Regions from separate parts of the Rothia sp. HMSC036D11 genome, predicted to be linked through region 1. Evidence: riboswitches for the same ligand, from Rfam matches in the RefSeq annotation. Region 1 holds a riboswitch; each other region holds the start of a gene.
The links. A riboswitch is a leader RNA that binds a small molecule or an ion and turns the genes downstream of it on or off. The one in region 1 is predicted to bind S-adenosylmethionine.
Positions count from the first base shown of each region.

Region 2: linked by a shared signal. The riboswitch ahead of HMPREF2958_RS06940 (bifunctional o-acetylhomoserine/o-acetylserine sulfhydrylase) and the one ahead of HMPREF2958_RS00515 (nuclease PIN) in region 1 are both predicted to bind S-adenosylmethionine.
Region 3: linked by a shared signal. The riboswitch ahead of HMPREF2958_RS01520 (LLM class flavin-dependent oxidoreductase) and the one ahead of HMPREF2958_RS00515 (nuclease PIN) in region 1 are both predicted to bind S-adenosylmethionine.

Region 1 covers NZ_KV815272.1:121,865-129,625, reverse strand. Annotated here, with positions in the region: gene HMPREF2958_RS00535 (DEAD/DEAH box helicase) at 1-3,924, opposite strand, end outside; gene HMPREF2958_RS00530 (hypothetical protein) at 3,970-4,260, opposite strand; gene HMPREF2958_RS00525 (hypothetical protein) at 4,283-4,609, opposite strand; gene HMPREF2958_RS00520 (hypothetical protein) at 4,632-4,958, opposite strand; SAM riboswitch class IV at 5,223-5,351, shown strand; gene HMPREF2958_RS00515 (nuclease PIN) at 5,330-5,608, shown strand; gene HMPREF2958_RS00510 (PIN domain-containing protein) at 5,613-6,047, shown strand; gene HMPREF2958_RS00505 (cell division protein PerM) at 6,299-7,761, shown strand, end outside.
Region 2 covers NZ_KV815302.1:106,453-114,213, reverse strand. Annotated here, with positions in the region: gene HMPREF2958_RS06950 (MFS transporter) at 70-1,278, opposite strand; gene HMPREF2958_RS06945 (ArsR/SmtB family transcription factor) at 1,422-1,772, shown strand; SAM riboswitch class IV at 1,916-2,029, shown strand; gene HMPREF2958_RS06940 (bifunctional o-acetylhomoserine/o-acetylserine sulfhydrylase) at 2,139-3,485, shown strand; gene HMPREF2958_RS06935 (homoserine O-acetyltransferase MetX) at 3,581-4,864, shown strand; gene HMPREF2958_RS06930 (MerR family transcriptional regulator) at 4,990-5,805, opposite strand; gene HMPREF2958_RS06925 (alpha/beta hydrolase) at 5,901-6,665, shown strand; gene HMPREF2958_RS06920 (RNA-binding S4 domain-containing protein) at 6,760-6,972, opposite strand; gene HMPREF2958_RS06915 (glycine--tRNA ligase) at 7,216-7,761, shown strand, end outside.
Region 3 covers NZ_KV815277.1:117,670-125,430, forward strand. Annotated here, with positions in the region: gene HMPREF2958_RS01500 (NCS2 family permease) at 1-114, shown strand, start outside; gene HMPREF2958_RS01505 (NCS2 family permease) at 400-1,869, shown strand; gene HMPREF2958_RS01510 (hypothetical protein) at 2,187-2,708, opposite strand; gene HMPREF2958_RS01515 (YchJ family protein) at 2,792-3,229, opposite strand; gene HMPREF2958_RS01520 (LLM class flavin-dependent oxidoreductase) at 3,359-4,786, opposite strand; SAM riboswitch class IV at 4,891-5,000, opposite strand; gene HMPREF2958_RS10845 (hypothetical protein) at 5,058-5,282, shown strand; gene HMPREF2958_RS01525 (zinc-dependent metalloprotease family protein) at 5,279-6,496, opposite strand; gene HMPREF2958_RS01530 (zinc metalloprotease) at 6,831-7,761, opposite strand, start outside.

The DNA.
Region 1 (7,761 bases):
CTGTTCCGCATCCACCCGGGACGAGGCGAAGGAGCCGTCGTTGACGACCGCATCAAACAGCGCCGCTTTCGATGCCTTCAAATCCATGACCTTCTCTTCAATGGTGCCCTCAGCCACCAGCCGATACACGTGCACATCACGTTCCTGCCCCAGCCTGTGGATGCGATCCACCGCCTGCTGTTCAGCCGCCGGGTTCCACCACGGGTCCATGATGAAACAGTGATCTGCCTCCGTCAGGTTCAGCCCGAACCCGCCTGCCTTAAGCGAAATAAGGAACACCGGCGCCGCACCCTCAGCAAAATCCTTCAGAACCTGCGGGCGGTTGCGGGTCGTGCCGTCCAAGTACAGGTAGTCGATGCCTTCAGTCTGCAGCCGTTCAGCAATTGTGTGCAAATACCCCGTGAACTGGCTGAACACCAGCACCCGGTGCCCGTCGCCTAAGAGTGAGGGCAGATGCTCCACCAAATATTCGAGTTTGGCGGAAGCCACCCCGGCGTATTCATCCGGGTCGATCAGCGTGGCATCAAGCGCCAGCCGCCGCAGAAGCGTGAGCGACTGAAAAATCGTGAACCGGTTCTTATCCATATCTTCTAAAAGCCCGAGCACCTTCTGCCGCTCACGCTGCAGATGCATATCGTAAATATGTCGATGCGCCGTCGTGAGCGGCACGTTTACCCGCACATCGTTCTTTTCGGGGAGATCGGCGGCGACCACATCCTTCGTACGGCGCAGCATCAGAGGGCGAACCCGGCGGCGTAATTTTTCGATAACCTGCGGGTCCTCACTAGACTCGGCGGGGCGCGCATATAGGTCGCGGAACATGCGCGCTGACGGGAACAAGCCATCCGCCACAATCGCCAAGAGCGCCCAAAGCTCCATGAGGTTGTTCTCCATTGGGGTGCCCGTGATGGCGAGTTTTACCTGCGCGTTTAGGGCACGCGCCACCTTCCATGCGCGAGTTTTCGTGTTCTTCACGAACTGCGCCTCGTCTAAAATCAACGCACCCCACCCTGCACGCGGAGGAGCATCATCCTCTGTGTTTTCGGGAACGTGGTTACCGAATTCGATGTATCCATCCTCGTCGAGACGGAACAGCGCATAGCTCGTGAGCACCAGATGCGCACCCTGTACCAGCTCGGCGATGCTCGTGCCGCTTTTGCTCGTAGACTCGGTGATAGTCACCACCTTCGCACCCGGCACGAATCGTGCAGCCTCTTGCGCCCAGTTACCCACCACGGATGTTGGCGCAACCACGAGGAAAGGTGCAAACTCGGTGTGATCGGCGCGTTGCTCATGCTCGGCGATCGCTTGGGCAAGCAGAGCGAGCACCTGCACGGTTTTGCCCAAGCCCATATCGTCGGCAAGAATCCCGCCCAGCCGGTGCTGCCTCAAGAACGCGAGCCAGCGGAAACCCTCAAGCTGATAAGGCCGCAGAACTGCGGTAAGACCCGGGGGAGAGGGCAGGTGATTCGCTGAAAATACGCCGGAAGAAACAGATAAAGAATCGGAATGTTCGTTCTCTAAAACTTCTTCGGAACCGGCAGTCTCCCCCGCACGGTCGGCGGCCTCCACGAGGGCGAGCAGACTCTTAACCTGGGCATCCCAAGAAGCCACGGTTTCCACACTCGAAGCGAGCGATTCCAGCTCAGAGAACAGCCCCGCCTGATGCCGGTTAATGCGCAGCTCACCGCCGGTTTCGTTGAGCGTGCGGGCCTCCTCAATGAGGGTTCGCAGTGCCGAAAACTCCGGGCGATTGAGTGAAAAATAGGTGCCGTTACCCAGCAAAATACGATCCTGATTCCGATCGAGCGCCTCAAAAACCTGGGCGAAAGGCACAGTCCAGTTATTGACCTTAATAGCGATACCCAGCCCGAACCAGTCACGCGAATTACCCTCGGTCACCTTGACCTCAATCATGGCGTCGGTCGCCTCGGTAAACTCGGGTACAGAACCGAGCAGCCGCACGCGAACCCCGGGAATACGCCGCAGGGCGGGTAGCACATGAGCGAGAATATCGCGGGTTTCCCATCCCTGAGAGCGGCGTTCCCCAAACCCGCCCGCCAACACCGGGTTGGATGCAGTCGCCGACCGTACTGCGCGCAGCACCCGCGCCTCAAAACGTTCGTCGCGTTCTGTATCCAAACCCAGCGCTGGCAGGCGGCGAACCCCCGAGTCCGTGCCTTCTTCATCGAGTGGGTTCTTCGGGTACTCCCAATACCAATTCAGGAGCGCATCGTGCGAAATCTCATCATCAAAGTGCGCCTCAAATACCAAATAGGGCGAACGAACCTTCGGCAGAGCCAAAGCCGGGTCTGGGGTAAGGAACGGGACGGCCCGCGTGAGGGTGGGCAAGAACTCGCGGTGAAAAGCCTCGCGCTCGTCTGCCGGAATACGCATTTCGCCGCGAGATACCAAGGATTCTGCGGTTGCGCCCAAGGGCTCGGCAAGCGGAATAAACGCCAGGTTAAGACCCTCCGGCAGGTCCGGAATAGTAGGCGTCGCAGCATTTTCGGGCGATAGCTCGGGAATGAGCCCGACCGTCTGCGTTTCAGAATTTTCGCTCTCGTCCGAGCTCTCCTCCGCCTGCTGCGAAGATTGAGCCTGAAAAACATCGCGATGCGGCGCGTCTAAGGCGCCCTTGCGCGTGCTTTTCCAATGCATCCGCTGCGCCTGCTCCTCGTAAATACGCTGCACAAGACCGCCGAGCGCGAAAAATCCTGAGCGTGGCGAGCCGATGGGGTGGCAGTGTGCGGCATCAAACCAGAGCTGCCGCACCCGGTTATCTTCGCGGGTTTCCCACCCCAAGGCGGCATGAAGAGCCAAGTCGGGGGTGGAATCTTCGCTCACGGCAGCCTCTGCGTTCTGTCGGGACTCGGCCTCAACAGCTCCGGCATGTACCCTCACCTGGGCGGGTGGTAGAACTGCCGTGGTTACCTCAAACCCTTCGAGAAGAATCGGCAGGCCGATCTGCTCTGCACGAGCCAGAACATCCCACAGTAGCGTGGAGTTCGTGGCGGTGAGCGAAATCCAGTCCCGATGCGAAGAATACATATTCTGCCACGGGCGTGCGATAGCGTATATTTCGGCGAAGAACCGTTCGTGCTCAGGGTACACTTCGTGACGACCGACCGGCCCACCCACGCTGGATGCAAAGGTCTCCCAGCTGAGCCCGCCCTTGATCCAGCGCCCGGTTTTGGACTGCATGAGCGGTCGCGCCAGCAAATTGATAGGCGGGGTTGCACCGGGAATATTGCGCCCGCGCGCATACGAACCCGAAATGCTGAAGGAAAGGTCGAGCGCCCCCGGAACCCGTGCAGAATCAATACCGGATGCTTCGCCCCGGGCAGCGAGAACCTGTGCCATATCGCGCCGCCACACCGAAATTTTCGAGGGCGAAGAATGCATATTCTCGTGGTCGTTCAGGGAGAGAGGTTTGGGATCGGTGGTGAGCGAGCTTGCTGAACGAATCGCCCCGGATGCGCGTAACGCCGCCAGGGGATCGTCGGCTGCCTCCGCAACCTGTCGCGCGGTATCTTCTGTGCTCTCTTGATTCATAAGCTGACGGATGCGGCCACCGGGCGCATTGTCGAGGGCTTTCCGCGCGGTCTTGGCGCGGTCGAGTGCGGTGAGCATGAGGGCGACGGCGTGCTTGCAGTCGGCGGTGACCGGGCATGTGCATCGTGCGTTGAAAAGATTGGAATCGGCGTCAGAACCCGGGAAGAAGCGAATATCTACCTCATAAGGAATAGGGGTGCTCCCATTCACCAGGCCTTCCAGCGTGTTTTCGTCTTCGTCGTAGGTGTAACGCACCACTTCACGCTGACGGGCATAAGCAAGCCCGCGCTGGTATGCCTTATGCCCCGCCTGCCGAATAATCTGCGCAACGGTGACGGGGATATCAGGGAAAGGGTTTGGCGTGCTCACCGTTCCATTATCTCAAGGGTGTTAAAGAAAGCGCGCGGTAATTCGTTATGATGTCTGTCCAAGATGCGCTGAGCGTTTTTTACGTGTATTCCTGGTCGCCGTTGTGAAGAGCAGAATTAAGGTGATAATGCCGGTGAGGAAGCCAATACCTAGAAACCATAGGCTCAGATTATTAGTCGCCATGACGAGGGGACTTGCTCCTGCGGGATCGATGCCCCTCCACTCGAAGGCGTGGTATTCCACGAGTGAGCCCCAGCCGGCTAGGATGAGCAATCCAAACCCGATAACCAGAAGTACTGCGGCTACTGCTCCAACGGTGTATATAGCTTTTTTCATGGGCGCTCCTTAGATACTGGCTCTATAAATCGATCTGGTTCTGACCTTCTGCCAAGGGTGTTTTATTCTGCTCAGCATGCTTGTTTTGTGCCTTGCGTGCATTCCTGGTCGCCGTTGTGAAGAGCAGAATTAAGGTGATAATGCCGGTGAGGAAACCGATACCTAAGAGTCGGAAACTTATATTTAAAGTTGCGCGTGTGAGCGGACTAGCTCCCTCGAATTGAATACCCCTCCATTCAGAGGCGTGATACTCCACGAGAGCGCCCCATTCTCCTAAAATAAACAGGACTATGCCACAAAAGAAGACCACCGCAGTTGTTGCTCCAACTATGTAGATAGCTTTTTTCATGGGCGCTCCTTAGATACTGACTCTATGAATTAATCTGGTTCTGACCATCTTTCAGGAGGTCTTGAGCCTGTTTAGGATACTTTTTGTGCGTCTTGCGGGAGTTCCTGATCGCCGTGGTGAAGAACGGAATCAAGGCGATAAAGCCAGTAAGAAAGCCGGTGCCTAAGAACCAGTAGCTGAGGTTGCCGGTTGCTCGCGTTAGGGGACTTGCTCCTTTATGCTGCACGCCCCTCCATTCGAGGGCATGATACTCTACGAGTGAGCCCCAACCGGCCAGGATGAACAAGCCAAACCCAATGATCAGAAAAATTGCGGCCACTATCCCCATGATCTGTACAGTCTTTTTCACAGTTATCACTCTTTCTTTCCGGAAGCGTAAAGTGGGCGTGACATGGTGATATATCAGAGGCAAGATAAATTTCTGTACATTACCCAGTGTGCCGTGATTTTTCTCGAATGTGTAGACCTGCTCTGAAGGCCCAAAACTTCACACTACGCCGCCATGAGGCAGCTATATACAGGTATGCATTCATAATCGCGTTATGTAAATCACAAGGATTTGACAGGTTCGGGCGTTTACAGATTCCTGAAAGCTGTTGTAATCTGGATTCAGCTTCAAGAGTTTCGACTGATAAGCTCCGACTATGGTCGAACGCCAACCCCATGTTCACGGGTGGCTCGGATGACGAAGTGGTTTGTATTCGCCGCCTCAGGTGGCACTTGGTACAGGCAAGAGCAACGCGAAAGGAACGCGCATTCGGCGCATGGTTGTCAATGTACAACAGCTCTTCATCTCCAGCATCCCCCCTTACTCCTGCACGCTCTTATCAGGAAAATCTGCGTGCCGCATCCGTGCCCGCACGCGGCGGTTACCAGGCAGTAAGCATTCAGGACTACGCACGTATTTCTTCTAAGCGCGACGAATTCCTCAATTTTCTGCTTCTTCCCAACCCCGAGGGTATTCCCGCCGTCGAATATGCCGGTCTGCGCGTAGCATAGGGGTATGAGCGCCTCAGGACTGCTTCTCGACTCGGATGTTCTCGCCGAGATCCGCAAAGCCACACCAGATCCCAAAGTTGTTGCCTTTCTGCGCCGCCGCGCCTATAAACACCTCTACATTTCGGTGCTGAGCGTGGGCGAGCTCAAAGGACTCTACCCCTACCCGGAAACCGACCGCTGGATTGCCGAACTTCTCGACAGATTCGCTGACCACATTATTAACGTGGATGCCCGTGTAAGCCTCGAATGGGCGGGACGCAGCGCTCCGCGCGGTACCCACAGTCACGGACGTAAAGATGCCGAGCCCCTGCCCACCGCCGCCCTCGAAGGTCTGATGGCGGCGAGCGCCCAAGCTCACGACCTCGAAATCGTTTCTTCAAAGGCTGAGGTGTACCGGTCCTGGGGCGTGCCCGCGGTGAATCCGTGGATTGAAGACTAATCTTCCGCACAGTATTTTCACCGTAAGCGCCGGGGGAGTACCTGCGTGTTCGAGAAAGCCGTGAGAAATGCTCGGCACAGTTAGCTGTATGCGCTGTCGCGGCGGTGAGAGCGCATCAGTAACGTTCGTGTAACCCCTATGTTCACGGTGAGCGGTTAACGAAGGTTAGCCGCCATTTAACCGGAACTATTTCCCCGAAAGCCCAGCAGGCTCACACGCGCTGGCAGGTTTCATGGCATGATGGAAGAACGATGAAAAGTAGCTCTTCTACATCCCGGTATTCTGCCCCTATGCCACTCTGGCTGCAGGGCATCGTTGAATTAGTTTTTACCGCCGCGCTTTCTTTCGGGCTTGTGCTCGTTCTGCTCATGGCGGTGTGGTTTACCAACGGTTTTAACCGCATGGATTTTCCCGCACTCGCAACTCTTGCCTCCCACCTGTGGCTGCTCATGCACGGTGTGCCGCTGAATATTCCGAATGCTTTCGGCATTATTCTGCCGCACGGCATGCTCACACTGGTGCCCATGGGGCTGAGTATTATTCCGGTGCTCTTATGCTTTAGGTCTGGGCGAAAACTGGCGCGCGCATCCTATGAGGGGGAATTCTTCAAACCCGTACTCTTAGGGTGCGCTGCCTACGGTATTTTTGCTGCCGTCGCTTTTGCTTGGGCGAGCACCGAACGGCACCTGCTGGGTATTGTTGGTGCGGCGTTGATTCCGCAGATCGTGGTACTGGTCGGGTTGATCTGGGGCGGCTACTATGAATCGCGTTCGCTCGCCCGTATGGTGGGCGTGAACACCGCTGAACAGATTTCGCAGATGAGCCAGTACTCGCGGTGGGCGAGTTCCTATGTGTGGTCGATCGTGCGTGCCTCCATGGTGGCGATTTTTTCGTTGATCATGGGCGGTGCCCTGGTGCTGGTGGTTGCCATGATGATGCGCTGGTCGCAGATTGCAACGATCTACCAGGAACTTCACGCTGGGCCGGTGGGCGCGCTCGCGGTGACCCTGCTGCAGCTGGGTTACCTCCCGAACTTGGTGATCTATGCGATGTCGTGGACTACCGGCGCCGGGTTCTCCTTCGGCGTGGATACGCATGTGGGTTGGTCGCAGACGACGATGGGCGATCTTCCACTTTTCCCGGTGCTGGGTGCTATCCCTGAGAGCCTGGGCTGGATCGGGTATGCGGGTCTGGCGGTTTCGCTGGGCGCCGGGGCCGTTGCCGGTTGGTGGTTCTTGCGTGAAGGCGAAGACCACGTGGACGAGTGGATCACCATGAAGGTACGTTACCGGGTGATTGCGCTGCCGCTTTCTTCGCTCGTGTTGGGTTCGCTGGTGGGTGTGCTCTGCGGTGTATGGGCTTATATTTTGGGTTGGATTTCCAGCGGATCGTTGGGTGTGGGGCGTTTTACCGAGGTAGGCGCATCGCCCGCAGCTTTCGCCGTGGCGACCGCAATAACCTTGGGCGCGGGTACCGCGTTGGGTAACCTGCTGTGCCATGTGCTTCTGCCTGATAGCAGTCGTGAGCTGCCGCGTTTTGCCGATGAACGTCCCAACCTGGGCAGTCGCATGAGCGAGATGCTGCAGCAGCGCCGTGCGGCGCGGGCGGAGCGTGAACAGCTCAGGAACGATGAGCAGGAACGCGAGACACAAGAACGTGAAGAGCAGGCGCGTGAGCGGGCTCAGCAGCGGCGCGAACGCGTCAAACAGGTGCA
Region 2 (7,761 bases), on a different contig from region 1:
AGGTTTCCATCAGTGTAGCATGGCTCACGGAATGCTGTGATTAAATTTTTTTGATTTTATTCGAAGAAGTTAAAACGATTCCCCGTTTTTCGGCCGGAACGCTCCGCCAAGTGCATAGACACCAAGAGAAATTGCGATTGCACATGCACTCATGACGGCTATACCGCTATACCCCGGAAACTGTGTAAGTAATGTACCGCCGACGGCACCGCTGATAGTTGTTCCAGCGTACATTGCCGTGTTTGAGAGGGATGATACAGTACCGCGAGCTATAGCGGTATGGCTTTGCAGCTCTCCCATGAGGATGGGGAGCATAACTCCTCCGAGAAAAAGTGCAAGCGTAAAAATACCTAAAGCAGTCCAGAAATTAGCTGTCAATGACACTGAGAGATACACAATACTGAGTGCAATAAGCCCCACGAGCATAGTCTTTTGCATACCTATGTGCGCGACGAATCGTGACCCTGTGAGGGAGCCTAGAGCGTTGCCACATCCGATTACAAGCATGGCGAAACCGATGGTTGTCTGCGATGCCCCAAAGTCTCGCGCAAACCATGAACCTATGAAAGATAGAGATGCGAATACTCCTGTCTGGAAAATCAGGTACGCCAGGAGGGATAGCAAAAGTGAAGGGGCTTTTAAAACGTGCAGGTAGGGAGTCAGAAAATTTCCATCTTGCGCCGCAGCCACAGGGGGAATGCTGGGAAAACGTGAATAGAGTATACCCAAGAGAAGAAGAGACGCTGCGGCGATTGCAAAAAATGGTATCTGCCAACCATAAGTAGAGAGGAAGGAACCCACAGGAATACCGGCGATTTGGGCTATGGCAAGCCCAGCAGTTGCGTACCCCATAGTTTTAATAATGGCTTGTTTCGGCACTGTCATGGGGATAGATGCCCAAATCTGCGGTGAGATCAGAGAAGCGAACACTCCCGCAAGAAACCGGGCGGTAAAAAGAGACCAAAACCCCCATGCTAAACCGCATAAGCCTGTAAAAACCGTAAAGCCGATGGAACCGGTAAGAATAATGCGCCTGCGATCAATGCGGTCTGATAATGGGCCTGCAATGAGTGCGAAAACGGCATACCCTAAAGCGTATGCAGAGACGAACCACCCCGATTGTTCTGTGCTGGTATTGAACTCCTTGCTGAGCAGTGGCAGCAGAGGGGCGGTGAGCAGAGTGTCTGTGCCGATGACAAAGAGAGTGCTGAATGAGACAAGCCGCATGGTTGCCTCAGAATTTTGAGGTAGCTGATGAGATGTATTGTGAGAATTCATGGTGTACCTTTGATATTATTTCTATGTTCGTCGAAATTAAAATAAATCTATATTATGCTAAAGGGCAAGCCCAAGAGGTAATATTCTGTCACAGAGTCCTGCAGGCTCAATACGTTATGCGAAAAACCCGGAAAGGCGTGGTTATGGGTAAGGAACGGCTGCATCACCCCACCTCTGATGACGTGACGTTGGATCGTGTCCTTGGTGCATTGTCAGACCCCATTCGACGAGATGTTCTCGCACGCATTGCAGACCACGGGCCACAGTTCTGCGGTGATTTTGACTATGGAATCGCCAAATCTACGATGTCTTATCATTTCAAAGTGCTCCGAGAATCAGGGCTCATGCACACCGAAGTGCTGGGAACGCACCGTAAAATTACGCGCCGAGACAGCGTGATTGAGAATCTTTTCCCCGGTCTTTTAGACTCTGTTGGACTACCACCGGGCCAAGGTCAATGGGATGAATCTGCTGCGGATACTACAAGTGCCTGACTCGGCTAATCGGGCTTAGAGTACACAAACCCCTAAAATAAGGTCAGAGCAAAGGCAATTCATAAAACGTCATCTTTGCAACAATGCGCCGAAAACACGCATCCCGCTTGACCGTGTGCGCTTCCTATGAAACTCTAGATGCAGGTCATGAGAGCCAGTGATAAGCCCCAGCTAGCTGGCCGGCAACCCTCCTCCGCGGTGGGGTGCCCTGGGTGAGGACCAGGCGTTGAACACAAAGTACAACGCAAGCGCGGGACCGATGTGCCCGATTCTGGTACATCGTTTTTTCGTTTGCAGAGAAGAAAGCCTAAGAACTCTGTACCGAAATCGGCATGCGGCCCCCTGAACTATCACAAGGAGCTTCGCATGAGCAACACTACAGTCCCGACTCCCGCCAACCCCGCCGGTTGGAAATTTGAAACCCGCCAAATTCACGCGGGGCAGGCACCGGATGCTGCAACGGGAGCTCGGGCGTTACCTATCTACCAGACCACCTCGTTCGTTTTCGAGAACGCAGAACAGGCCGCTAACCGTTTCGCTCTAGCTGAGCTTGGGCCTATCTATACCCGTCTGAACAACCCCACCCAAGAGGTTATCGAAAACCGCATCGCATCCCTTGAAGGTGGAGTAGGGGCGCTTTTGCTGGCCTCAGGTCAAGCGGCTATTACCTATGCGATTCTCAACATTGCGGGCGCGGGCGACCATATCGTGGCTTCCCCCTCGATCTACGGAGGAACCTACAATCTACTGAAATATACGCTTGCCGACCTCGGCGTTGAAACTACGTTTGTTGAGAACCCGGACGACCTGCAGCAATGGCGCGATGCGGTTCGCCCCAATACGAAACTCTTCTACGGAGAAACCGTACCTAACCCCCGGAACGATGTGCTCGACATCGAGCCTATCGCCCAGATCGCCCACGACAATGGCGTTCCCCTAATTGTCGATAACACTGTTCCCACTCCTTACCTTGTGCGCCCCATCGAATTTGGTGCGGATGTGGTAATCCATTCCGCCACAAAATATCTGGGTGGGCACGGCACCTCAATCGGCGGCGTTATCGTGGACTCCGGGAATTTCGACTATGGAGCCAATCCCGAAAAATTCCCCAAGTTCAACGAGCCAGCACCTGGCTATCATGGTTTAGTTTATGCCCGTGACTTGGGCAAAGACTCTGCTTTTGGTGCGAACCTTTCCTATATTCTCAAGGCGCGAGTTTCGCTTCTGCGCGACACCGGGGCGGCGATCTCTCCAACCAACGCCTTCAACATTGGTATCGGTCTGGAGACCCTCTCCCTGCGCATCGAACGCCATATCGAGAACGCGACCAAGGTCGCAAACTGGTTGGAGGAGCATCCGCTGGTCGATCAGGTGATCTGGGCCGGTCTGCCTTCATCGCCCTGGTATGAGCGAGCCCAGAAGTACCTGCCGAAAGGGCCGGGCGCCGTTGTGGGATTCACTCTCAAAGACGCAGACCTGGAACAGACTCGCACCTTTGTGGATGCTCTGCAGCTGCACTCCAATGTTGCGAATATCGGCGATGTACGCTCGCTCGTGATTCATCCCGCATCCACCACTCACTCGCAGCTTTCCGAGGAAGAGCTAGAGGCAATTGGGGTGAGCAAAAACTTTGTGCGCCTCGCCGTAGGGGTCGAGAATATTGACGATATTATCGCAGACCTAGAATTGGGTTTTGCAACTCTGAACGCCTAACCTGCACCGCCGCGACCGGGCTGCACAGTAAGTGCCCGGTCGCGGTATCGGTTTCTCGCCTGCCATTACCAACTACTGGTTACCGAGGAGAAAACATGACGGAAAATACCGTACACGCCACCTATCTGTCGCAGCTGCAGTATCCCAGCGCTCAGGGGTACCTGCGGCAGATGGCGATCGGTGATTTCACCCTCGAAAACGGTACCGTGCTTCCACAGGTGAACATTAGCTACGAGACGTGGGGAACTCTTAATGAAGCTGGGGACAACGCGATTCTTATTCTGCACGCCCTCACCGGTGACACCCATGTCTCGCGCGGGATTCCCACATCGGATATGCCTGCACCCAGTATCCGTGCGGTCGAAAGTGATGGTTGGTGGGAAGGCATCGTGGGGCCGGGCGCGGTGGTCGATACCACCAAATATTTTGTGATCGCCCCCAATATCTTGGGTGGATGCTACGGCTCAACCGGCCCGGCAAGCATCGTACCCGAGGGGTACCCGGGCGCCGGAAAACCCTGGGGATCACGCTTCCCTTACGTCACTATTCGCGACTCGGTACGAGCCGAAGCCGAACTTATCGCCCGGTTGGGGATTAAGAGTTTTCACCATGTCATCGGCGGATCGCTCGGCGGAGCACGCGCTATCGAATGGGCGGCAACCTTCCCCGAGCTGGTACGCGGATGCGCAGTCATCGCCGCCGGTCCCGCCGCCACTGCCGAACAGATTTCCTGGGCACACACCCAGAACCTCGCCATCCGTGCTGATGCCAATTTTGCTTCCGGCGATTATTATGGGGGAGCGGCACCCACGGCCGGGCTCGCGTTGGCGCGGCGCATAGCCCACACCACCTACCGCAGCCCAGCCGAGCTGGAGCATCGCTTTGGGCGGCAGGCAAACCGCGGCGAATCCACCGACGGCGGGTCCATCGGTGAGAACCGCGGACGATATGCGGTCGAAAGCTACCTGGACCACCATGGCGATAAGCTCGTTGAGCGTTTCGATGCCAATAGTTACCTTGCCGTGAACGAGGCCCTGATTTCACACGATGTTGCACGCGGGCGCGGCAGCCTCTCGCATGCGCTTGCGCTCAGCGATTGTAAGTGGACTATCGCCGCCGTAAGCACCGATCGCCTGTTTTTTCCGCACGAATCGTATCGTCTGGCGGAGGCGCTGCCGGTTCCCGTAAAGGTCGATATTATCGAATCCGACCACGGACATGACGGTTTCTTAGTCGAATCCCGCCAATTGGAGGCGATTCTCGCTAAGGCTCTCGGAGTCCCGGTTCCCGAGCGAGAGCGCGCTGTCGATGAAGAAAAATCTCTTCATGATATATCCGCTCTTTTCGGTTCGCCTCTTGAAACACAAAAACAGAACTAGCTTTCGTTTTTGATACATCTGAACACAGAAACCGCACATAAAAGCCTTGTGAAGACTATATTTCGGCGTGAAATAAGTCCCCACAAGGCTTTGTGTACGGTACCGATAATTGTGAATGGACGAGGTTAGCACCAGGTCACATTCTCGGGGTCAAGGCCGTGAGCGCGGGCATTCTCGTAGATGATGTCCCGTAGCCAGACAGCCAGTCCCGCAGCGAGCTTCTCGTAGTGCTCGTTAAAGCGGGCATCCTCAACATAACCGCGTGCCAGAATTACGTGCTTGGCGGGGGTTACTTCGAAGAAGAAAAGTGAGGTGCGGTGCCGCTCGGCAAGCGCATTCGCTTCCTCACTGCCCGGCTGCACGCCACGAGTGAAAGCCTCGACGAGGGCTTGCTCAACCGTGTCAAGCTCCTGCTTACCCTTCACCCAGTCGGTGCGGCTCATGGCCGCAGTACGGCGTTGGTATTCAGCCCAATCGTCGGTGTGCCCGTAACGCTCCTGCGCTTCTTGCTCATGTGCGGGGTTGAACCCGTCGCCCATAATTTCTGCTTTTTCTGCAGCGGTGAGCTGTTCGTTCTTAGGTGCCATTGCATCCTCCAAAAGTTGATCTAGTGTTGTTAGCATGCGCTCATAGGCGGCCATTTTGCGCTGGAGCATATCTCGCTGGGCGAGTAGATGCTCGGTGCTGTTTGCTTCGTCCTGCAGTACGCTGCGAATGGCTTCAAGGCTCATGCCAATGGCGCGATACCCCATAATGACGGTGATGCGCTCAAGATCGGCATCACTGTAGTAGCGGTATCCGTTGAGCTCATCGTGCGCGGGGCTGATCAGACCCCGCTGTTCCCAGTGGTGAAGCGTGCGCACGGTTAGCCCGTGCAGGGATGCAGCCTCCCCTACGGTGTACTCGTGCTGCCCGCCATCTGGTGTAGTGTTCGCGTCCATGTTTTTACTGTAGATCCTGACGTTGGGTGAGGGTCAAGCCTTGAGCGGAAATCTATTTCGGTTGTTTATGGCAGGCTCCTCGGTAAGATGAAGATATGAGTGAAAATACGTACATTGTCGAATATTCCCGACCCGAGGATGAACGCGCCGGAACCCACCTGGTGCTTCTGCTGCATGGGTACGGTTCGCACGAGAAAGACCTGCTGTCGCTGGCTGAACATCTGCCGCAGGAGGGTATCACCTATGCGGGAATGCGCGCCCCGCAGCCGGTAGGCACCCAGTTTTCGGCGGACGCAACTGGGGCCCACATTCCCGCCGAGGCCATAGGTTACCAGTGGTACCCGCTGGATCAGCAGCTCAACGCGGATGTGCGGACCATAGAACAGGCCAGCGACTACGTGCTGGAGTGGGTCGAGCAGCAAGAATCACACTACGCTTCGGTCGCGCTGGTGGGGTTCTCGCAAGGCATGGCGGTGGCAACTTCTATGGTGCGGCATCGCCCAGGAAAATTTGCTGCACTGGTGGGGCTCTCCGGATACGCGGTCGAATCGGACTCTCCTTATTTCAAGGATGACGAGCTCAAAGCCACCGAGCTACCCGTTTTCTACGGCAGGGACCAGGAAGACCCTATTATTCCGCAGCCCTTCGTGGATTACACCTACGAGTGGATTCGCGCTTACACCGACGGCATCAAAGTTCTGTATGCGGGCGCCGGGCACGGGGTAAGTGCCCTGGAAATACGGCACGTAGGCGAGTTCATCGACGTGAAGGTGCTGGGACACGCGCCCCGAATCCGTGCCGAAAAAGTTGCAGATGCTGCGGGTAACGCTGGGGCATCAGAGCAAGGGTCAGCTGACTAAAAGGACCTGAATAACGCATCTTGGGTTGTATAACGCACCATCTGGCGGTGCGTTATACAACCCAAGATGCTTTAAGAGAAGAGAGGGCGGGGCCCTAGTCCCGAGCGATCTGCACGCTCACCCCGTTGAAGCTCACCGTATCGCCCGGATGCAGCTGCTTGCCCCGCGCCTTCTCAATCTGCCCATTGACCTTTACCAGCCCATGCTGGATTACTTCGCGTGCCTGCGCACCGTCTTCGACCAGATTGGCCAGCTTCAAAAACTGCCCCAGACGAATCATTTCGTCACGAATATAGATTTTCTCCATGTCACCAGTGTATCGGCGGGAGGGTGCCATGTGCGGCAGTCATACTAACCCGCCACGTGTTCCTCATCTACACGCTCTAACTAAACACTGTCTACCGTTGCCCAGAAACTACACGGTAACGCAGGCATGCAATGATACCCTAGTATCTTGTACTTGTGACCGTATATCCCGGCGCTTACCGCGCGCGGAAGAACACTGAACTCACGCACGCCACAGCCGGTGGCGGGGCATAAAGGAGTAAACATGGCAGAAAAGTCCACTCTCGACAACGTTATTGCGCTCGCTAAGCGCCGCGGTTTCGTCTTCCAGGCGGGTGAAATCTACGGCGGTTCCCGCTCCGCATGGGATTACGGTCCCCTTGGCGTGGAACTGAAAGAGAACATCCGTCAGCAGTGGTGGCAGCGTTTCGTGCGTTCACGCGCGGATATGGTTGGGCTGGACTCTTCGGTAATCCTGCCGCGCCCGGTGTGGGAAGCATCCGGGCACGTGGCAACCTTTATGGACCCGCTGGTGGAATGCCTCTCGTGCCACAGGCGCCAGCGCCAAGACCATCTGATTGAGGCTTTCGAGGCTAAAAAGGGGCGTGCACCCGAAAATATGGGTGAGGTTGTCTGCCCGAACTGCGGCACCCGCGGCGAATGGACCGAGCCGCAGAACTTCTCAGGGCTGCTGAAAACCTACCTGGGTCCTGTCGATAACGAAGAAGGGTTGCACTTTCTGCGCCCCGAAACCGCGCAGGGCATCTTCGTAAACTTCAACAATGTGGTGACCGCAGCCCGCAAACGCCCT
Region 3 (7,761 bases), on a different contig from region 1:
GTTATCCGTGTGGCGACCGGTCGCGGACGCGAGGTGCACTGGCTCATGTACGTGGTTTCGGCGGTGTTTGCGGTGCATTTCGGAATGGGCCTGATTGAGGGGTGGATGCGCTAGAGCATCTTTCTCTCTCCCCCCATCATAAAAAGAGTCTTAATCGTGAAAACTTCAGTCACGATCAAGGCTCTTTTTATCACCTATTTTTACCCCTTAAGGCGGAGATACATCCCCCGCACCCCGCTAAAGACCTGGGAATTTCCTGTCAGTAGCGCATTGAGGGTTAAACGTCATAGAATAATGTGGTAACAAAAGCGTCACACCCGCCATAAGGGTTGGACGCTTTTCTTATTGCGGCGCAAACCCGCGCGCGCATCCTACGAGAGTATCTACGGATTTTCACGAATGTCTTCTGAGAACACCGCGGCTCCCCAGGCACACAAGCCCAAATCATCGGGCGGCGCACTGGACCGTTACTTCAAAATCACTGAACGAGGCTCATCTATTTCAGCCGAGATTCGTGGCGGTCTCGCCGCGTTCTTCGCTATGAGTTACATCGTCGTCCTCAACCCCCTGGTGATCGGCACCGGCGCAGACTCGGCGGGAAATACCCTTGGCGTGCCGCAGGTCGCCGCGGTCACCGCACTCGTCGCCGGCGTGATGACTATCCTCATGGGCGTCATTGCTAAACAGCCTTTCGCGATGGCGGCAGGACTGGGTGTCAACGCGCTGCTGGCATCCACGATCGCAACCACCCCCGGGCTGACGTGGGCAGATATTATGGGCTTGGTGATTATCGCCGGTCTTATTATGACCGTGCTGGTGCTCACCGGCTTCCGCACCGCCGTTTTCGAGGCGGTCCCCGAGAGCCTCAAAACCGCAATTGTGGCGGGAATCGGCTTCTTTATCGCCTTTATCGGACTGGTTGATTCCGGGATTATCCGCCGCATGCCGGATGCCGCAGGAACCACCGTTCCCGTCTCGTTCGGTGTGGGTGGTCACCTACTTGGCTGGCCTACTCTCGTATTTATTTTCGGTCTTTTCCTCACCATCGCGCTGTTTATTCGCAATGTGCGCGGCGCTATCCTCATTGGCGTGGTGGCATCTACCGCGCTGTCTATCATCCTAGAGGCCGTTTTCCATATCGGCAGCGGTAAGGGAAATCCGACCGGCTGGTCGCTCAACGTTCCCGCGCTCAATAATTTTTCCTTCTCAGCCCCCGATTTCTCGCTTATCGGGTCTGCACGATTCGGCGCGTTCGGCGCTATCGGCGTGCTGGGCGCATCACTGCTGGTGTTCGCTATTCTGCTCTCGGTCTTCTTTGACGCTATGGGCGTTTCAGTGGGCTTAGCAACCGAAGCGGGCACCATCGATAAGGATGGTAAGGTTGAGAATATTAACGAGGTGCTGCTCGTGGATGCGGTCGGTTCCGTGGTCGGCGGCGGCGCATCCGGCTCTGCGAACCAGATTTTTGTAGAGTCGGCAACCGGTATTGGTGAGGGGGCCCGCACGGGTCTGGCGAATATCGTAACCGGCGTGCTGTTCCTAGTGGCGATTATCGCCTCGCCGCTGGTGACGATCGTTCCCTTTGAGGCGGTCGCCCCCGCTCTGGTAGTTGTTGGGTTCCTGATGGTGCGCCAGGCTGTGCATATCGACTGGCAAGACTGGGGTCTGGGTATCCCCGCGTTCATGACCATTATTTTCATGCCGCTGTCGTACTCGATCGCTAACGGTATTGGTGCTGGGTTCGTCTCCTACGCCTTCATCCGCCTAGTTCAGGGTCGCGGGCGCGAGGTGCACTGGCTCATGTACGTAGTTTCGGCGGTGTTCGTCATCTACTTCGGCATGGGTATTATCAACGGTCTCACGCACTAGCGTTGGCTGAAATCCCGGGTATATATCAGGTGTAAAAAGGCTCTTTTTGAAGAGAAGCGGCGGAAAACTACGCTTTATTCAGAAAGAGCCTTTTTATACACCTATGGGGGGTGTAGATATGCGCTCGAAAACGTCAGAAATTTCACGGCTGCAGGTATACAATTTCACCCGTTTTTCCTGGTATTCTTCGCATAGGTTTACTTTCAGGTAGACCCAATTCAGCGCACCTATACACGCAGACAACGCGTTTGAATGCGAGCCAGCCCGCACCCTCTTTTCAGAGACGGCGCGGGCTGGCTCAGGTTAAACCAAGAATTCTATCGGTCGCCTGGGCGGCATAATTCTTTCATAATGCGCTCGGCTGCTTCCTGTGCGTGCTCGCCCGCCACGCCGATGTCGCTGGCGTGCAGCAGGTCTGCCGCCACGTGCAGGCGCAGCACCCGCGGAAGGGTAAAAACCTCGCGCAAAATCACGTTCGCCCGCTCGGGTGGAGCAGGTTCCAAACCCCAATTCGGGGCAAATTTTATGAGGTCGCTGGGCAGAATGTAGGCGTCTATTAGAGGGGTTTTTATCCCCGAAAGTTCGTGCCGAGCCCCGGTGAGCGCGAGCGCATCCGCACCCGTTCGCAGCAGGTCGCTCGTATCGTAGGGTGCCACGTAGTAGTGCACAGTCATCCCAGTGCGGTGCGTGTACTGCCGGAGCGCATCGAGCCCGTGGGCGCAGAGGATGCGGGCGCGTTCGGCGGCGATGCGGTGCGCATCCGGGGTAAGCAGGTGCTCTCCCCCGTTGAGATAGAGGGCGAGCTCGTCGAAAGATTCCTGCGAGATAACGTCGCTCATGGCATAAACATAGCAAACACAGGACTAGTTTTTGAGACTTTCATCAAGGAATATTTCTGCCATGCTACCCGATCGGGGGGAACTTAGCTGACCTCGCCGTCCAGGTAGTACCAGGTGCCGTGCACTTTCTCGAAGCGAGATTTTTCGTGCATGGCACCTTTCACACGTTCTTCGGCGGGCGTACCGGGAACTGAACGGTAATACGCCACAAACTCGACCGTACCCGCCGCATCGAAGGGACCACCCGAAGAGCCCAGAATATCCAGCCGGTACCAGCGCAGCGTTTCATCCAGCGTTAACTCGACGGGGCGCGTGTGCGGGTGCCAGCTTGCCAGCAGGTAGGGCGCATCGTGCAGGGCGAAGGCGGTAAACCGCGAGCGCATCAGAGCCAGCGGTGTGGGCGCGCCCAAGGTTCCGGATGCGGCAAACTCGCCCAAGTACCGCCCGCAGCAGGCACCGTATACCTCGCCACTTGTGCAGGGGCAGCGGGTTTGAGGATCATACAGGGTTGTTTCGCTCATGCACCCCATTCTAAAGGGCTACCAGGTTCGGGCATGCGAGAACCCGCCCATCCCGGCGGTCAAACCGGAGAGAGGCGGGTTCTGCACTGTTTTCAATATATTGCGGAGGAAACTCTGAAGCAGAGTTGGTTAGTTCGCGATAGCACGTGCCGGGGTGTCTGCCGTGGAGGGCTTACCCACGTAGGCGCCACGGTACTTCGCGGCCGGGTGTGAGTCTGCAACCTTAGTCTGTCCCTTGCCGAACAGGCTTTCGCGCAGGGTCTCACCCTCATAGGAGGTGCGGTAGCGCCCGCGCTTTTGCAGCTCGGGAACCACGAACTCGATGAAGTCCTCGAAGGAGCCGGGCGAAACGTGGTATGCCAGGTTAATACCGTCCAGGCCACCTTCATCAATCCAGCGTTCAAGCTCGTCGGCCACCTGCTGCGGGTCGCCCACAATAACCTCGCCCATACCGCCAATAGTGCAGTGCTCGGCAATATCCTTACGCGTCCACTGCTTATCCTTGGCCTGCAGGGTGAAGGGGGTGAGGAAGGACTGAATCGACTCGGTCTTCACATAGTTGAGTACCTCGTCCTCGTCGAACTGGGAAAGATCCACGCCGGACCAACCGCCAATAATGGCCTGCGAAGATTCCAGGTTCACGTACTTGCGGTACTCTTCGTACTTTGCCTTCGCCTTCTCTTCGGTCTCGTCCACAATAATGGAGAGCATCGCGAAAACCTTGATTTCGTCGCGGCCGCGGCCGTTCTCTTCGGCGCGGTCACGAATGCGGTCGGTAATAATGCGGGTCAAATCAGGGCGCAACGCACCGATAAACACAACCTCGGCATGCTTGCCCGAGAACTTCTGCCCGCGGCTGGATGCGCCCGCCTGGAAAATCACGGGGGTACGCTGAGGGCTGGGCTCGGTCAGACCCGCACCAGGCACGCTGAAGTACTTACCCTTGTGCTGAATCGGGTGCACCTTGGCGGGGTCGGCGTAGATACCCTTCTCGCGGTCTTTGACGACCGCGCCGTCTTCCCAGGAGCCTTCCCAGAGCTTGTAGCAGACATCCAGGAACTCTTCGGCGAGTTCGTATCGGGTGTCGTGCTCAATCTGGGTTTCGAGGCCCTGACATTCGGCGGCGGAAGGCAGGTATGAGGTCACCACATTGAAGCCCACGCGCCCGTTAGTGAGGTGGTCGAGAGAAGCGTACTTGCGTGCGAGCGTGTAAGGCTGCTCGTAGGTGACGGCTGAGGTCACGCCAAAGCCTAGGTGCTCGGTCACGGCGGCCATTGCGGAGATCTGCATGAACGGATCGTTCACGGGCACCTGAGCGCCACCTTCAATAGCGGGCGCGGCGGAGTTCTTGTAAATATCGTAGATGCCCACAACATCGGCTAAGAATACGCCGTCAAAGAAGCCCTTCTCAAGGATCTGTGCCAGGTCGGTCCAGTATTTGATGGTGTTGTACTCGGTAGCGCGGGAGCGGGGGTGGCGCCAGAGGTCGAAGCTCTGGTGACCCACACAGGTCATGTCGAATGCGTTAACTGCGATGCGCTTCTTCTGCTCAGCCATCTACGTTCCTTTCGCGAATGTTCAGGTGTTCCTGCACCCCGCGCGCCGCCTCCTTTATAGGTGGTGACCTTCTTGGTAGTCCAAGTTGTGCAGGTGGCGCATTCGCGCCGTACTTGCTTCGTGTCCCTTGAAGCCAGATCATCATCTGGAGCACCCCGCTACGGGAGAGGGTTGCCGCCCGGCTAGCCAGAGCTTTACACCGGGACTCATAATCCTTGATTTTGAGTGTATAAGGGGTGTCGTGGTTGGTGCGATATTATGACGAATATTAATGTTTGTGACTGTCGCCCGTAATATTAAGGGCCGCGTACGTCGCCCGGCGGACAGCAGTGTTCTTTCGAATGCGACGGCAAAATTCGGGAGCAATAGTTTGCAGCGGGAGCGTGTTTCGACCGACTCGTTACCCGTCAGCTTCGGAATACTATCTGGCGCCTCGCACGTTCAGAACAGCGTTAATCAGCGGCTGCAAACTATCGCTCCCGGAAGGACTCTTTAGGAAATGAGGTCCATTTCGCGGGCGTCATCCGCAGTGATGGGGTTTATTTCCACCTTGGGCTCAGGGATAGTCTCGTCAGCACCTCGTCCAAACACAGCTCCAAAGCTCAATTTTTTCAGGTCGCTTGGTGCCGTCAGCCAGCCTTTCATTCCGTCACGGTTAAGATCAAGAGCGTAGATTCCATGGTCGATTTCGCCATTACCGTTGAGATCAACCGGTCCATCCGCTGGCCTCGGTACAGCCTCTGGATTGGGCCGATACAGGTACCCACGAGCTTGGGGACCAAAGCCTTTGCGTTCGTCCAAGACCCATTCGTTAAGGGTCGGCATATCCTGCTGCAGGTATCCGAAATATTTGGTTCCATCAGCCTTGGGAATGCCAGTGAGCTGATAGTTATAATTCATCACGCTGAAGTACTGTGGTTTACCTTTTTCGCCTTTCTCATCGGCATCACCGCCGTGCTGCAGGCCGAGGTTGTGTCCCAGCTCGTGAATAAAAGTACCCACGCGAATATCGCTCATATTACCTTTATTGTTATTCCAGTGTGTCTTCCCCACAGTCACCATGAAATCACGACCTCCCAATTGTCCCAATCCTGATGAACCGCTCTCCCCATTTTGTTGTTGCACGTAGTAGTCGCCCCAAACCATATAATGAAAGAGTCCATCACGACGCTGATTAAAATGAGAAGCTTTAAACCTGGCCCAGTTCCCAGGGTTGTTACCTATATCGTCGCTGAGCACTTGCCACTTGACCTGTTCGCCTCCTCCCAAGTTGTACTTAGGTCCCCGGGCGGCACCGGCATCCAAGTGCAGATTAATACCCGTTCTGCCGTCGGGATTGCTGATATTTATATCCGCGAAAGATTGCACGATTCGATCCAGTTCTTCCTCACTGGCAAGCTCACCGGGCATATAATCCATCTCGACAAAAATGTCTTTATGGTTGGGATCCGCGCCCATCTTAGGGAAATCGATCTCTGGTATGCCATCGTTGTTGATATCGTACCCGTCTCTTTCCAGCTCGTCGGGAATATGATCGCCGTCGCGATCACCCGAGTTGGGGCTCTGAACGGGATCTATATTCTGGTTCTGCGCGTGCGCAGGCTGAGCGGGCTTCGCCTCCACCGCAGAAACGGGCAGAGAATTCAGAGGAGCAACAAGCACCAGGCTGACAAACGCCAGCATCAGGCGCACTATAGTACGTAATTTCATGAGAGATATTCCTTATGTCGTTGTGTTGAGCGAGAGGAAATCTTACATAGAGAGTGAAGTGAGTGGTATTCATCGGCGAGAGCCTGCGGGTGTTGCGGGTTCTCGAATGCGAATACATCTTGGGCGGCATCACGATGCCGTTTGAGCAAGAAAGTGGTATATGAACGGTTGTGCGGGGTAAAGCCCGGGAGCGAAGAGGTGCAGCGAGAGCGTGTTTCATCTGACTCATTGCCTCGCCAGCTTCGGAATGTTATGTATGTCCTCGCACGCTCGGAATAACATCCCTCAGCAGCTACACCTCTTCGCCCCCGTTTTGGGAAGAACGCCGAATGATTTAGGGAATAAGGCCCAGGTTGCGGGCGTCATCCGCAGTGACCGGGTTTTCTTCCGCTTCAGGCTGAGCCACAGGACCGCCAGCTCCAGCCTGAGTAGGCGTCATATCAAAGTTGAGCTTCTTCAGATCACTGAGAGCAGTTAGCTCATTTAGTATCCCATCGCCATTGAGATCTACCGAGACCGGAGAATTATCAATAACGCCGTTCCGATTGAAATCGATGGGTTGATTTGCGGGTTGAGTAACGTCTTTCCCATTTTTATCTTTGTACGTATACAGGTATTCGCTCGCTTGGGGGCCAAGGCCGTCGCGTTCGTTCAGTGCCCACTCCTTGAGGGGCGGCATATCCTGCTGCAGGTATCCGAAGTATCGGGCTCCGTCCGCCTTGGGAATGCCGGTGAGCTGATAGTTGTAATTCATCACGCTGTAGTACTGAGGCTTGCCGTTGAATTCGTCAGTACCGCCGTGCTTCAGGTTGAGGTTGTGCCCCAGCTCGTGGATAAAAGTGCCCACGCGAATATCGCTGTTGGCTCCTTCCCAATAGGTTTTCCCAACGGTCACCATGAAACCGGGAGAGCCTAGAAGCCCTACTCCTGATGAGTTTCGATTTCCGGTTTTATTATCCACATAGTAATCGCCCCAGATCATGTAGTCGAAACCGCTGTTGTAGCGGGCAGAATCAAAATTACGAGCCCTGATATTTGCCAATTCCCCAGAAGACTTCATATTGTTGGTGAGCATTTGGTGCGGAACCTCGTTGCCGCCTCCCAAGTTATACTTGGCACTCCGGGCAGAACCTGCATCTAGGTGAAGATTAACGCCTGCCCTGCCGTCAGGGTTAGTAACATTCAAGTCAGCGAAAGACTGCACGATGCGGTCCAGTTCTTCCTCACTGGCAAGCTCGCCGGGCATGTAGTCCATCTCAACGAAT